Regions from separate parts of the Caballeronia sp. DA-9 genome, predicted to be linked through region 1. Evidence: riboswitches for the same ligand, from Rfam matches in the RefSeq annotation. Region 1 holds a riboswitch; the other holds the start of a gene.

Region 1 (7,207 bases):
CGCCTTCATCTTCAATTGCAATTTTGTGAGCGACATATTACCTCCAGCGCGCTTATTCCCTAGGCCGATATAGCGCAATGTCGGTGACCATACGTGCGTACCAAATAGCCGAGCTGAGCCGAACCACGCCGGATGACGTCACCCACGTCGCAGCCGCTACAATCCGGCACATATCCAGCCGATGCATAGACCGATGATCGACCTCAATCGATTTCTCGCAGAAACGACTGCCAGCGGCAAGATTCCTGGCGTTTCGCTTGCCACTCTTCGCGCGGGGATGCGCAGTACCGAATGTTACTTCGGCGTTCGCGGTGCACACGATCTCGCCGGTGTCGATGCGGCGACCGTCTTTGAGGCTGCGTCTCTCACCAAACCGCTCGTCGCGTACATCGCGCTCCAGCTTTCCGAAGAGGGGCTGCTAGACCTGCAAAGACCCCTGTACGACATATGCGGAGAGTACGTACCCGGCGACCCAACTGCTCGGCGGATAACCGCCGTTCATGTGCTGACACACACGAGCGGCCTTCCAAATATTGTCCGCGAAACAGCTCCGCTGCGCACGTATTTCAACCCCGGCGAGCGATTCAGCTACGGCAGCAGCGCATTTGCGTGGCTTCAGCGCGCGATGGAGGCCGTAAGCGCACGCCCGCTGGAAACGTTGGCACGAGAGCGCATATTCGAGCCGTTGGGCATGCATCATTCGAGCCTGGAATGGCAGGAGCGCTTCGCGGTCAACCACGCGCAGGGCCACGAGTGGGAAGGCCAGCCGGTACCCAAGCGTCGCGTGCAAACGGCGCAGGCATCATGGTCGCTCCTCACGACGGCATCCGACTACATCAGCTTTATTCAGCATGTACTGGCTCGCCGGGGCTTGGCATCCGCAACTCATGATCAATGGTTTTTGCCACGCATCAATACGCGACAAGGCGACGATGCCGAAGACCTTATCGGTCACAACCCGCCTGATCTGAACATAGCGTGGGGGTTGGGCTGGGGCCTGGAGCCCTTCCAGGGTTGCTTCTTTTCACTGGGGAAACAGCCCGGGTTTCCGGGCGTTCGTTCTCGCCAACCGTGCAACGCAGGATGCGGTCGTCTGGTTCGCTAATTCCGCCCAAGGCTTGAGACTGGTCCATGCGGTCGTACCGCAAACCGTTCCCGGCGAGCATCCTGCCATTGAATGGCTTCGGATCGGTAACTTCTGATGCATCGTCAACGGTTGAACTGCTGAATTCACCAGCGCGGACAGTAGCCAAGCCGTGGCTTGTATTACCAGCACCGCTAATGCCAGCAGCGTGAACATCCCTGTCAGCCGCGGCGTGGTCGGTGATTTTATTTCGACTCGGCCTCCGCGGCCGTTGATCAAGCCCCGTGTCCCGGCAATTCGCATGGCAGCAAAATCGCCCGGACATTGTCGAGCCCCTTGCCATGGGTGCGCCAGAAATCACGCACTTTGGCATCCAGGTCAATGAGTTCTATGCAATGCGGGAAACGGTGATGCGCAATCTCGATGTGTTCGTGATGCAGGCGGTCTCCTTTCAAATATCCCGCATGGACGCGATGCAGGAGTGCCTGCTCGATCCCAGCTTCCTTCGCATGGCGAAGTAATTGCGAGGCAAGGCTCGGTCGCGATACGCGATGCCAGAGGCGTGTCGGACGAGCCCTTTCGGAATGGTGAAAATAAAGGCGAAGCGAAATCAGTTGAGTCATGACGTTGAGCAGTAAGGTCTTCGAAGCGTTCAGGGTTGTGCGGCGACAGTCGCGGCCTTGCGGCGTGCGCGGCGCCAGGCCGGGATGTCTGCCAGTCGCATGCCGGCTGGAATGAGCGGATGTTTTGCGTGGCCGACCCGTTGCGCGCGGTAGATTCCCGTGTGACCAGAGAAGAGGTAGCTGACCACGCACGCGAGAGCCGCATACACGCCAATCTGAGGGCCAAAGAGTTCGATTGCCATTACCGTCGACGCGATCGGGGTGTTCGCCGCGCCAGCGAACACGGCGACAAAGCCAAGCCCCGCAAGCACAGGTATGGGCAACGCGAGGATGTGACCCAGCGCGTTGCCAAGTGTTGCGCCGATATAGAAAAGCGGAGTCACCTCGCCACCCTTGAAACCTGACGCAAGCGTGACCACGGTGAAACCGAATTTGCCGGCAAAGTCATAGACCGGCAACGGACCGTTGAAGGCCTGCACGATGGTCGGTATCCCGAGACCCAGGTACTGCGGAACGTTCAGAACGGTAGCGAGGATCGCGACCACCGCGCCGCCAAGGACAGGCCGGAAGGGCGCATAGGATATCTTGCGTTTGATTAGGGCGGACAACGCATGCGTCGAGTCGGCAAAGAGCATCCCCACAACACCGAATGCAATACCGGCGATGGTCGCCGATCCAAACCCGAGAACCGTGACAGGCGGCACGAAAGGGATCGCATACATCGTGTGGTGAATACCCCAGAGACGGCATACGGCGTCTGCCACGACTGAAGCCGCGAGACACGCGAGCAACGCGTCATAGCGCAGGCGGCCGATCGCAAGCACCTCGAGGCCGAAGATCGCGCCCGCGAGAGGCGTGCCGAACACCGACGAAAAGCCCGCCGCGATGCCGGCCATCAGCAAAATCCGGCGGTCCTCGCGACCCAGATCGAAGAGATGCGTGACCCGGTCGGCCAGCGCACCGCCCATCTGGACCGCAGTGCCCTCGCGGCCCGCGGAGCCGCCGAACAAGTGCGTGACCACAGTGGCCACCAGCACGAGCGGCGCCATGCGCTTTGGCACGATCTTCTGCGGATCGTGAATCTCGTCGATCAGCAGGTTGTTGCCACCTTCGACGCTCTTGCCAATGCGGTGATAGATCCAGCCGGTAAGGAACCCCGCAACCGGCAGTAACCAAATGAGCCATGGATGATCCAGCCGCGTATTAGTGGTACGGTCCAGTGCAAAGAGAAAAAGCGCGGACGCAGACCCGGCGAGGGCGCCCAGCACGGAGGAAAGCAGCAGCCAGCGCGCGAGATACGGCATCATGGCTATCTGTTCGACAGACTTGAGACGTTTCATGATTTTCAGGTTCGAAAGAACATCAAACCTGGGCGACAGGGCGTCGCACGGACGGCCTACGACCTCCTGCACCCAGGAACTCGTAGGCATCATCAGCCGAAGGATCGGCGGTTGTTTGGAGGAATGCCATCTCCAGAACCGCGGATTTTACGGATAAAATTTGCGCAACGCAACACCGATGTACGCAGTTCTTTGTGCTCGCGTCCTGTCCGCCAAGTTCCTCAATTGAAGACCCGAGAGTCGGAAAACTTACCCGCAGCTACGCACGGAATCCATGAATTTCCGATCCGGGAACAACCCGGCATGGCGGCAAATCCTTGACACCCGATGCGCCAAAGTCCAGCAAGCTCCTGTGTCCCTGCGCCGATCGCACCGCTTGATATGAGTCAAATGATGTCCGGCCCTATGCGCAGACACTAAAGCGCATGACATCGGGGGATCTTGCCGTGTACAAACGAATTCTCGCGGCCCTAGACGGCAGCCGCAGCGCACATCGGGCGCTGGAAGAAGCGCTTAGGCTCGCGCGGGCCAGCGAAGCGACGTTGATGGTGGCGACCGTTCCCATCATCGATTCGTCCCGGGGAATCACCGAAACGAACGCCATCGATGAAGCCGCGCAAAAAGCCGCGTGGCAACGTCTCGATCACGCGCGCCAGTTGTGCAAGCTCCACAAGGTCCCTGCGCGCATCTGGGTCATCGACGCCCACGGCGCGAGCGTGCCGGCCGCAATCATGCAGGCGGCGCTGACGGCCGGAGCGGACCTGATTGCCATGGGCACGCACGGGCACAGGATCGCGCGCCAGCATCTGCTTGGCAGTGTCGCGGAAACGATCCTGCGTTCGAGTCACGTTCCGGTGCTCATGGTTCGCGACAATTCTTCCGGTGACGCGTGCGAGCACTAGCCGCGCGAACGCATAAAAAGCGCCCGGCTTGCGGGCGCTTCGGAGCGTGCCTGTCGGACGGGATAATCGAACGATCGCATAAGCCCTTTGGCAATCAATGCGACATGAACACCGGCGTGGTCATGCTTTCCAGCATCGTCCGGGTGACGCCGCCAAGCACGATTTCCCGGACCCTCGCGTGACCATAAGCTCCGAGCACCAGCAGGTCCGAGTGAGTATCGGTCAACGCGTTGAGAAGCGTCGCGCCCGTGCTGACGCCCGACACGCGGGGCAAGGTCAGGACACCTGCGCGAACCCGATGTCTTTCGAGGTACGCGGCGAGCTCCATGCCCGTCGCGACGGTCTCATGGTTGTGCTGCTCGACAACCGCAATTTCCACGAAATTCGCAAGCCGGAGGAAGGGAAGGGCGTCGGCTACCGCGCGCGCGGCGGCCGGGCCGCCATCCCACGCAATCAGCACCGTTCCGGCGAAGCGCTCCGTATTTCCAGCGTACGGCAGCAGGATCATTGGCCGGCCGCTTTCCAGTAGCACATCGTCCGGAAAATTCCTCGCGATATAAGCGGCCGGATCGGCCGGATCCCGCTGCCCGTAAATCAGGAGGTCGGCATGCCGTGCGTGCAGGATCGCGGTCTCCACAGCAGGCCCGGGCGGCGCGCGCCATTCCGAGGCGATTCCCGCGCGGCGCGCCGCCTCCGTGAAGTAATCGCGTGCGCGGGCCAGCCGTTGCGCAGCCTGCTTCTCATTGGTCGCGAGGTCCAGGCTTTCGTCCGGCCTGAACATCGGACGCAGGAGGTCCTGGCATACGATATAAAGCCCGATCAGGTGCGCATTGTGTTTGCGGGCAAGTTCGACGGCGAAGTCAACTCGCGCGTCGCTGCAAAGGCTGTCGTCGATATGAACGAGCATGGTTGCGTAGTTCATAGCCATGCTCCGGCAATGTCTGGCGCGCTCAGGATGTGCGGCGCCTTTTGCTCGCCGGCGTGCGAGGGGACGAGCAGCACGGGGCAACTGGACATGCGCAGGAACCGTTCGGCGACGCTGCCAAGCACGAGCCGCCGCCAGCCGCGGCGTCCATGCGTGCCCATTACCACGAGGTCGGCGTTGAACGCCTTGGCCGCACGGCTTATTTGCTGTGTGATGTCGTCGCCGACAGGATCGACTTCCAGCACTTGAGGCGAGCCCTGCACGCTCTCGCCTTGCATCCTGGCAACGGCCTCTGCAATCACGCGAGCACCTTCTCTCACGAAAACATCGCGCGCGTGCGACGGATCGGAAGCGGGGTCGGCGTACAGGGTCGGTGGCACGTCGATCACATAGACAGGCTTCAGCTCGGCGTGGTTTTCGCGCGCCAGCAACAGCGCGGCGTCCAATGCGCGAGCCGATGTCTCGCTGCCGTCGATTGGCACAAGGATGTGTTTGTACATGAGTGGTCTCCTCGAATTCAGTGCGACATCAGGACCGGTACCGTCATGGAAGCCAGCATGGTGCGCGTTGCACCGCCCATCACCAGTTCTCTCCACCGGGCGTGGCCGTAGGCGCCCATCACCAAGAGATCCGCACCAAGGTCGGTCGAGCGCGAGAGCAGGACGTCGCCGGCCGGCACGTCGTCGATGCCATCCAGATCCAGGACATCGGCTTGCACGCCGTGCCGCGCCAGCACCAGCGCAATATCGGCGCCGGGAAGCCGCTCGCCGGGGAGTTCATCCTTCAGTCCATTGAGCGTCACGATGGTGGTCTTTTTTGCGCGCTTGAGCAGCGGCAGGGCGTCATGAACCGCGCGGGTCGCTTCGCGGCTGCCGTTCCAGGCAACCATTACGTTCGTGCCGAACGTCGTGAACACGCCCGTGTACGGAATGAGTATCACCGGCCGGCCAGCAGACATCACAAGCGTTTCAGGAAAATGATCCGAGATGAACGACTCGGGATCGTTCGGATCATCCTGGCCCGCGATCACGAGGTCGGCACAGCGGGCAACGCGCGGGACGAAGTCGTTCGCGTATTCGTGCGAGTCGATCCATTGACCGGACAAGTTGGCCCGTACCAGTTCTGCGTGAAACAAGCGCTCGAGCGCGCCATGCCGTTCGTCACGCAGCTTGCGGTGCGCTTCGTAGTAGTAGGCCGAGCCTTCCATCACGCGGAACGACTTTGGATCGGGCGTGAAGATGGCGAACACGCCGGTGACGTGCGCATCGAACTGTCTGGCGAGCCGCAACGCATATTCGAGGCGCGAATGGGCACGCCCGCTTGTATCGAGTTGGACAACGATACTTTTATAGCTCATGGCAAGGGCTCCGTTGATGGATCGCTCGGAAGACGGGCACTGGAATCGATCCGCCCGCGAGGTCATGAGACCCAGTCTATGGGGCGACGCTTTCCGTGGATTGACGTAGATCAAACGTGCGAGACGGCGTTCGAGCCGCTACTTGAGTTGACCCAGGTCAAGGATCGGCCGGCTGTCGCGCATACATTTAAGCCGACAGCCGGCGCGCGAGCGCGCCCTACACATGCAGGAGGAATTGGCCATGTCCGCGCCTTTAATCGATCCGTTTGATCTTGGCAGGAACAACCTTCGTTTCGCATTGCACTTGCTGACAGTGGCCGGGGAATACCGGCAGCAGATGTGCGGACTGGAGGAAAAGCGCATCGAACGCGATCTGGACGCCATACACCGGGAACGGGACGCGCTTGCCAATGCAAAAGATATCAGCGAGCTGGCTTCGGCTTCACAGGATGCCTTGCGGAACTATCTTCAGAAAACGGCGAACCTTTGGCAGGAAGCGGCGGGCGTCACCATGCGTAATCAGGGCGCGTGGGGCGAAGCCGTTTCCGATGCAATCAGAAACTGGCAATCGATGTGGACCGCCGGCTTTCAGCGGCCATCCTCCGGTTTAACCACGGCGCCGGTCTGGCTGGGCGGTTTCGGCGCGGCGTTTCCTAATGTGCGAACCAGTCCACCGGGCGCTCAGCCGGCTGCCGCCGCGCCGGTATCGGATCGTCATGCGGCTTGAGCGCGTTGCAGCCATGACCCGCGCGGCCGGATGCCGGGCTTCCCGCACCAGTGATCCGCTTGTCCTCCGGCAAGACGCCTGCGACCGATGCGGATGCACGCGCGGCAGCCCCGAGTGGCATGTACATACCGTGAGCCGATGAAACGCGATCCCATTACGACGACGTACGACAAACCGCCAGCATTCGTGGCCGATTGTTCCCGAGCGCCGGACAGCCGCGAGTCTCTCGACCGTGCGGCCCATGCCGCG
Region 2 (7,207 bases), on a different replicon from region 1:
CGCCGGGTGGGCGCCGTTTATTCCAGGATATTTTCAAACAAAGGGTTTACCACTTGACGCGAAGTTAAACGTCTTGGCCACTACCGCTTGCATCGTTGCAATGGGACACGGCCCTAACGCTGCCCGGTCAGCGTTCCAACTGCGTCCACCGCTGCATTTGGGAACCAGCAGACGACGGGAGGACAGCGCATGAGGCATGCATAGAATCGCAAGAGGACCCAGCCACCTTTCGAGCATTGAAAGCGCGAATGAGCGTTTCTTCCGGCCAGTATTCGCTGCACGTCTAGGCGATAGGCAGATTGTTTGCGCCCCGCACGGAGGCTTTCGTCAAACTACTCGATGAACCATTTCCCTCCCGCTTCAGCTCCGTTATTGTGCGGTGACGGTAATCCGATGCCACGCTGTACTTAGATAGCCTTTGAAATTCCATACATCGGCTACCTGCGATACCTGAGTTTGCCCGGCCGAGTCCCATGCGCGCACTGAGAGTTCATGCGTGCCCTTCGGCAGCGTCAGTTCGACGGTCCAGAGCGTCCAGCTCCACGGGGTGCCAGGCTCGACGTTGAGTGCGGCTTGCGTCCACGTCATCCCGTCATCTGACGACACTTCTACTCGCGCTACCGATGTGCCCGTCGCCACGGCGTATCCGGCGACCCGGACAGGACCTGCGCACAATGTCGCTCCTTCGTTCGGTTCGCAAATGGCCGAGTTCAGCGGCATATCGTTGATCGTCGTCCCATTCTCCCAGTCCGCGCTGGTTTCAGCGACAGAAGCTGGGAACAATTTGTACTCGCGTTGCTGCATGTGATTGTCCGAGGGTTTGTCGCGCACCTCGATCGATGCCAGCCACTTCGGACTGCGCACGCCCGCGTAACCCGGAACGACCACACGCAATGGATACCCATGCTCCGGGCTCAACACTTCGCCGTTCATTTCGTAGGCAAGCAGCACATCGCCGGATAGCGCTTTGCTCGCCGGAATTGACACACCATAGCGGAAGCGTTTGCCTTCTGCTTCGCAGTCGTCGCACGCTGCAAATACCACGTGCATTTCTCCACCGGACATGATGCCGGCCGATTCAAGCACGTCCTTGAGCCTCACGCCGGTCCAAACCGCATTGCCAATCGCCCCCGGTGCCCATGGGTCACCCGAGACGGGTTTCACCGACAGCAGGTCAGCACGCCGGTTTCCAGCGCATTGCATCACCGCACTGACGGAAACGCGCTCAAAGCGGCTTTTGAGATCGTTCAGTGAGAGGCTGATCGGACGGCTTACTCGGCCTGAGACCGAAATCCGGTGGAGCGTCTCGTCAATCACCGGCACATTGCCGTGGTTGCGAACGTAGAAGTCGTCTTGAGTCGTATGCATGCCGGCGATCAAGCGCTTGAGTGCCGGCTCTGCGTTGAGCGGCGATGTGGAATGGATTCGCTTGTCGAGCGCAGCTGGTATCATTCGTATCTCCGGCGTTGAATCTGCGTATACGGCCCTCTCCGCAGTGCAGGAAGCGCGCCCGGTGCGGAATTCCCGCTCGACAGCCCACTCCGAATTCTTTTACAATTGCGCTCACGGAGATGGCATTCCTCCTGCAGCTCATCGCAAACCGCTGGATTAGTTACGTAGCTGACTTACATGGTTGAGTCGCCTAATTAAGGCAGCTAATGATGCCTACGCGTTCCTGGGTCAGGAATCCGTAGGCATGCGCGTTCGGCGCACTTCCCTCGCGGCTTTCGCCGCCCAGGTTTGAGTTCTTCAAGCTTGGAAATTCATGAAACGTTTCGTCTTTCCCGAGCAGCTCCTAATGCTGCCGTATGTGGCGCGCTGGCTTTTGCTGTCGGGTCTCGTCGGTGCCTTGGCGGGAAGCGCCTCAGCCTTTTTTCTCTGGGCGCTCGATATCGCCACAAACACTCGTGTGGCGAACCCCTGGCTCATCGGGCTGCTGCCCGTTGCCGGCTTTTGTGTCGGCTGGGTTTATTTGCGGATCGGGACCAGTGTCGAAGGCGGAAATAATCTGCTGATCGACGAAATCCACGATCCGAAGAAAATCGTTCCAAAGCGCATGGCGCCGCTGGTGTTGATCGCAACGGTGATCACTCATTTGTTTGGTGGCTCAGCGGGGCGCGAAGGCACGGCTGTGCAGATGGGCGGCGCACTCGCCGATCAGGTGACACATCGCTTCGGCCTTAGCCGCGAGGACCGCCGGATACTGCTGATGGGCGGCATCGCAGCAGGATTCTCGTCAGTGTTCGGCACCCCGCTCGCAGGCGCGCTGTTCGGCCTCGAGGTCCTGGCGATTGGACGTTTGCGATACGACGCCTTGCTCAGCTGCTTTATTGCGTCAATTTCCGCCGATCTGGTTACACGCGCCTGGGGAATTCATCACACGGTTTATGTGATCCCGTTTATTCCACCGGTCAGCCTGAGCGGATTGGGATACGTGATCGTGGCGGGGATGATTTTCGGGATCACAGGGATGCTGTTCGCCGACGCAACGCATCGTCTGTCGGGGTTGATCAAGCGAATCGTCAAGTACGCGCCGGCCCGTCCGTTCGTGGGTGGCATCGCCGTCGCGCTTGCTTCGTTGGTACCAGGAACATCGCCGTTTCTTGGGCTCGGCATACCGACAATCGTGGAAGCTTTTTACCGGCAGCTTCCCCTTTACACGTCAGTCGGAAAATTTGGCTTTACCGTGATCACGTTGGCGTCGGGCTTCAAGGGGGGCGAGGTTACGCCACTCTTTTACATCGGCGCGACGCTCGGCAACGCGCTCTCTCACGTTCTGGCCCTGCCCTTTCCGGTCCTCGCCGGGCTCGGTTTCGTCGCCGTATTTGCCGGCGCCGCGAACACGCCTATCGCCTCCACGGTCATGGCCATCGAACTATTCGGGGTCGATATTGGCGTGTATGCAGGGCTTGCATGCGTGGTGGCCTACTTGTTCTCCGGACACACGGGGATTTACCGGGCCCAACGCGTCGAGCACAGCAAACATGCCGATCTGCCACACGGTATCCGACTATCCGAACTCGCCGCGATTCGGCGACAAAAATCAACCGCCGACACGAACAACAAATGACATCGACCGCTCAGACAGCCAAGAGAAACGTGATGGTGCTCCGTCTTTATTTTCCGCACGCGGCGCGCGTCGCTCATAGCCGGTTGTGGCACCACCTGAGCCGGCCGTCACTGGCGGACCACCTGCTCCATCTTGCAAAGAAAGACGGCATCGACCAGGCCCTGGTGCACCACGTCGATGCAGGCTATCTGCACGGAGATACGCGAATTCGTCACCGACATGTGGAGCACTCGCACCGCAATCTGCCGCAATGCTTTGAACTTATCGACACGGAAGCTACGCTGCGCGCATTCTGCAAGACGCATCGGCACCAACTGGCATTGGCGCGCGTGCTTCTGCTCCCATGCGAAGTAATCGACGACCACGGCTTGGGACTCGATTAATGTCGGTTTTGCGTCGCTTAGTTATCGCCGAAGCTTCTCAAGTGAAAATACGATCTTGAATCAACGGAGCTTACCCATGAAGAAGATCAACCTGTTGCATAACGATCCCGAAGTCATCGATCCGTCGGACTCGTCCTTGCGGATGCGTGGGTCGATCGAAATCGATGGCGACGATTGTGGCAAATGGGAACAACACGATAACGGCACATGGACTGCAGCGCTGATTACCGGAGATGAGACTGTTCTTCGCGCAGATGGCAAGGACTTACCTATCAGCATGATCGCCGACCATTGCCGTTCCTGAGCTCCAAGCAATCAACCGAGGCGCTTGCAACGATGACTTAAGTAAAGTCATGTCATCCTGCGTCGTAGCATCTACCATGGCAGGAGGGTTTGCAGTCGACAAATAACCTGTACCGACCACGCGAGCGATCGGTGGCAGCGCTACGCAGCTGGTACGGGTGACGTACGTACCATAGCGCTCGCTTCCGATCACTCTCTTTGGCCCGGCCACTAGCCGGGCCTTTTTTTGAATTCAACGTTTTCAGGGTGCGTCAGCTTACCGCTCTTCTCGATTTGCTTGCTTGCTCTCGCCATGCATTTACGATTTTAAAAATTAACATGCCGACAAGCATAGCGACAAAAAAGATGATGGCCCCGCTCTTGGCGGCGCCAACGGCAACAACTGCAGGTCCCGGGCAAAATCCAGCCACGCCCCATCCAAGGCCAAATATTGCGCTTCCAATGAGCAGTTGTCCGTCAATCCGTTGTTTGGTGGGAAAGTGCTTCCACCCTGCAAGGAGCGGTCTATCAATGCGCCGACTTGCATAAAACCCGATGGAAGCAATGATGATTGCACCGATCATTACAAACGCGAGTGACGGATCCCACAGACCAGATATATCGAGAAAACCAAGCACTTTTTCAGGATTGGCCATGCCTGAAATAATCAACCCTAGTCCAAACAGAACCCCGAGTAAAAACGAACTTGCCTTTCGCATGCTATGCGCCTCAACCGTGCCGGACCATCCATACCGTTGCAAAGCCCGCGAGCATAAAGGTCGACGTTGCGACGAACGAGCGGATTGACCCTCGTGAAAGCCCGCACACGCCGTGACCACTCGTACATCCGCTCGCCGCCCTCGTACCAAATCCGACTAACAGGCCGCCGATGATCAGGGTCGACGTGCTGGACCTTACGACGATAGGCGGCAACGGAGCTACCAGCACGTAAAGCGTCGCAGCAACAAGCAACCCTGCAACGAAGCAAACTCGCCATCCTTCGCGCCATCCGTCAGCAGTAAGAAGGCCACCGAGTAGACCACTGATGCCCGCGATCCGTCCGTTTAGCAGCATAAAAAGTGCTGCAGACAACCCGATCAATGCGCCCCCGGCCAGCGATCGCACTGGCGTGAAGTTGATCCAGTTAATCACCATCTTTGGCAATCCTATATCTGATGCATGTCAACATGCGCATGTTATCTTGCAAGGATCTGACGTACGTCTTCTTCCATTTTCGTCAGCCCGTACTGCTGGCCCAGTTTAATCGCATCGTCCGTGGACGCACCGTGGATCCATGCAGCACGAAGTGCAAACAAGGCCCCCACCCGATTTCCCGAACCGCAATGGACCAAGATTGGCAGATTAGACTTATCGCTGAGTATTTGACCCAATTCCGCTGCCGCGCTTTGCGTAAGATCGTCCGCCGTCGCGACAGGAAGATGGTGATATCTCATCCCTAGCCTTGCAACCTCGACGTGTTCGTCGAATCCCGAATTTTCGGTGACCGGTCTGAGGTTTAAAATGGACCGAAAACCATAGTCGCTCACTCGGGCCAGCTGATCGAGGGACGGTTGTCCACCGGTAGCAACGTCAACCGTTGGTTGTTTGAAATTTGGTATGAGTTCGCTCATTGTCTAATACGCAGTAGTTAAGGATCTGTGTTTATTGCCATCAAACAACTTCGGGCGGATTCTCAAAGGTGTGGAATGGCGCTGGGCTCGGCACCGTCCATTCAAGTCCCTCAGCGCCGTCCCACGGTTTGTCCGGGGCGTCTAACAACTCTTTCGAGCGGGCATAGCAGGGCAGCGCCACCGCAAAGAGAAAATAGACCTGCGCCAGTCCAAAGAAAAATGCCCCGATCGTTGCGACCTGATTAAAGCCCGTGAACTGAGCCGGGTAGTCGGCATAACGGCGCGGCATGCCGGCAAGGCCCAAAAAATGCATCGGAAAGAACGTGACATTGAAGGCGACCATCGACACCCAGAAGTGAATCTTTCCTCGCGTCTCGTTATACATCTTGCCCGTCCACTTGGGCGCCCAGAAATACCATCCGGCGAATAGCGAGAAAAGTGACCCCGCGACCAGCACGTAATGAAAGTGCGCCACGACGTAGTAGGTCCCATGCATCTGGATGTCCAGCGGTGCGAGGGAAAGAATCAGTCCCGTAAAGCCGCCGACGGTGAACACGAAGATAAAGCCGATGGCGAACAGCATCGGGGTTTCAAAGGACAGCGCTCCCCGCCACATGGTGGCAACCCAGTTGAACACTTTCACGCCGGTCGGGATCGCGATGAGCATGGTTGAGTACATGAAGAACAGCTGCCCGGTAACCGGCATACCAGTCGCAAACATGTGGTGCGCCCAGACCATGAACGACAGAATCGCAATTGACGCGGTCGCATAGACCATCGATGCGTAGCCGAAAAGAGGTTTGCGAGCGAATGCCGGAATGACCTGCGACACCACGCCAAACCCCGGCAAAATCATGATGTACACCTCGGGATGGCCGAAGAACCAAAAGACGTGCTGGTAAAGCACCGGGTCTCCGCCGCCAGCGGCGTTAAAAAATGATGTGCCGAAATGCCGGTCGAACAGGAGCATGGTGACTGCGCCAGCCAGGACCGGCATGACCGCGATCAACAAGAAAGCGGTGACCAACCAGGTCCAGCAAAACATGGGCATCTTCATCATCGTCATGCCTGGCGCCCGCATGTTCAGGATGGTGACGACAATGTTGATTCCGCCCATGATGGATGATGCTCCCATCAGGTGGATGGCAAAGATTGTCATATCCATGCCCGGGCCCATCTGCGTAGACAACGGTGCATACATTGTCCACCCGCCTGCGGGTGCGCCACCGGGCATAAAAAACGTGGCTGTCAGCATGATGGCTGCAACAGGCAGCAACCAAAAACTGAAGTTGTTCATTCGTGCGAACGCCATGTCGGATGCGCCGATCTCAAGCGGCACCATCCAGTTTGCAAATCCAACGAATGCCGGCATGATCGCGCCGAAAATCATCTCGAGCCCATGCATGGTCGTGAGCTGATTGAAGAATTCCGGGCGCATCAGTTGCATGCCCGGTTCAAAAAGCTCGGCGCGAATTGCCAACGCCATCACGCCACCCGATAAAAACATCACGAACGAGAACAGCAGATACATCGTCCCGATGTCTTTGTGGTTCGTCGCAAAGACCCAGCGCCGCCATCCGGTTGGGATGGCGTGGCCTGCGTCGTGGCCAACTACATGATCGTGCGTGGTGGTACTCATAGCAGCTCCAGTTAACCGTACGGCTTATCAATGTCGGGTGTTCAAATTAATTTAGGCAAGCCGCGCGACGCACCGCCGCATTTCGCCTGCAATGACTGCGCGTTGATGCACGGGCACATGTGTACCCACGAGAACGACCTGTCCGGCGCTACGAATTTCAATCTTCGGACGAGGCTTGTCCTCCAGACCAATTCGAATCCAT

What was found. A riboswitch is a leader RNA that binds a small molecule or an ion and turns the genes downstream of it on or off. The one in region 1 is predicted to bind fluoride.
Region 2: linked by a shared signal. The riboswitch ahead of ACRWA7_RS33420 (voltage-gated chloride channel family protein) and the one ahead of ACRWA7_RS09295 (voltage-gated chloride channel family protein) in region 1 are both predicted to bind fluoride.

The regions. Positions count from the first base shown of each region.
Region 1 covers NZ_CP195132.1:680,538-687,744, reverse strand. Annotated here, with positions in the region: gene ACRWA7_RS09305 (serine hydrolase domain-containing protein) at 194-1,105, shown strand; gene ACRWA7_RS09300 (DUF190 domain-containing protein) at 1,360-1,707, opposite strand; gene ACRWA7_RS09295 (voltage-gated chloride channel family protein) at 1,737-3,047, opposite strand; fluoride riboswitch at 3,124-3,190, opposite strand; gene ACRWA7_RS09290 (universal stress protein) at 3,494-3,949, shown strand; gene ACRWA7_RS09285 (universal stress protein) at 4,044-4,871, opposite strand; gene ACRWA7_RS09280 (universal stress protein) at 4,868-5,374, opposite strand; gene ACRWA7_RS09275 (universal stress protein) at 5,392-6,231, opposite strand; gene ACRWA7_RS09270 (hypothetical protein) at 6,473-6,958, shown strand; gene ACRWA7_RS09265 (PHA/PHB synthase family protein) at 7,097-7,207, shown strand, end outside.
Region 2 covers NZ_CP195134.1:10,851-18,057, reverse strand. Annotated here, with positions in the region: gene ACRWA7_RS33425 (molybdopterin-dependent oxidoreductase) at 370-1,452, opposite strand; fluoride riboswitch at 1,559-1,675, shown strand; gene ACRWA7_RS33420 (voltage-gated chloride channel family protein) at 1,766-3,070, shown strand; gene ACRWA7_RS33415 (DUF190 domain-containing protein) at 3,067-3,453, shown strand; gene ACRWA7_RS33410 (hypothetical protein) at 3,530-3,757, shown strand; gene ACRWA7_RS33405 (DUF6691 family protein) at 4,008-4,454, opposite strand; gene ACRWA7_RS33400 (YeeE/YedE family protein) at 4,465-4,890, opposite strand; gene ACRWA7_RS33395 (fused DSP-PTPase phosphatase/NAD kinase-like protein) at 4,932-5,366, opposite strand; gene ctaD (cytochrome c oxidase subunit I) at 5,407-7,005, opposite strand; gene ACRWA7_RS33385 (DUF2244 domain-containing protein) at 7,057-7,207, opposite strand, start outside.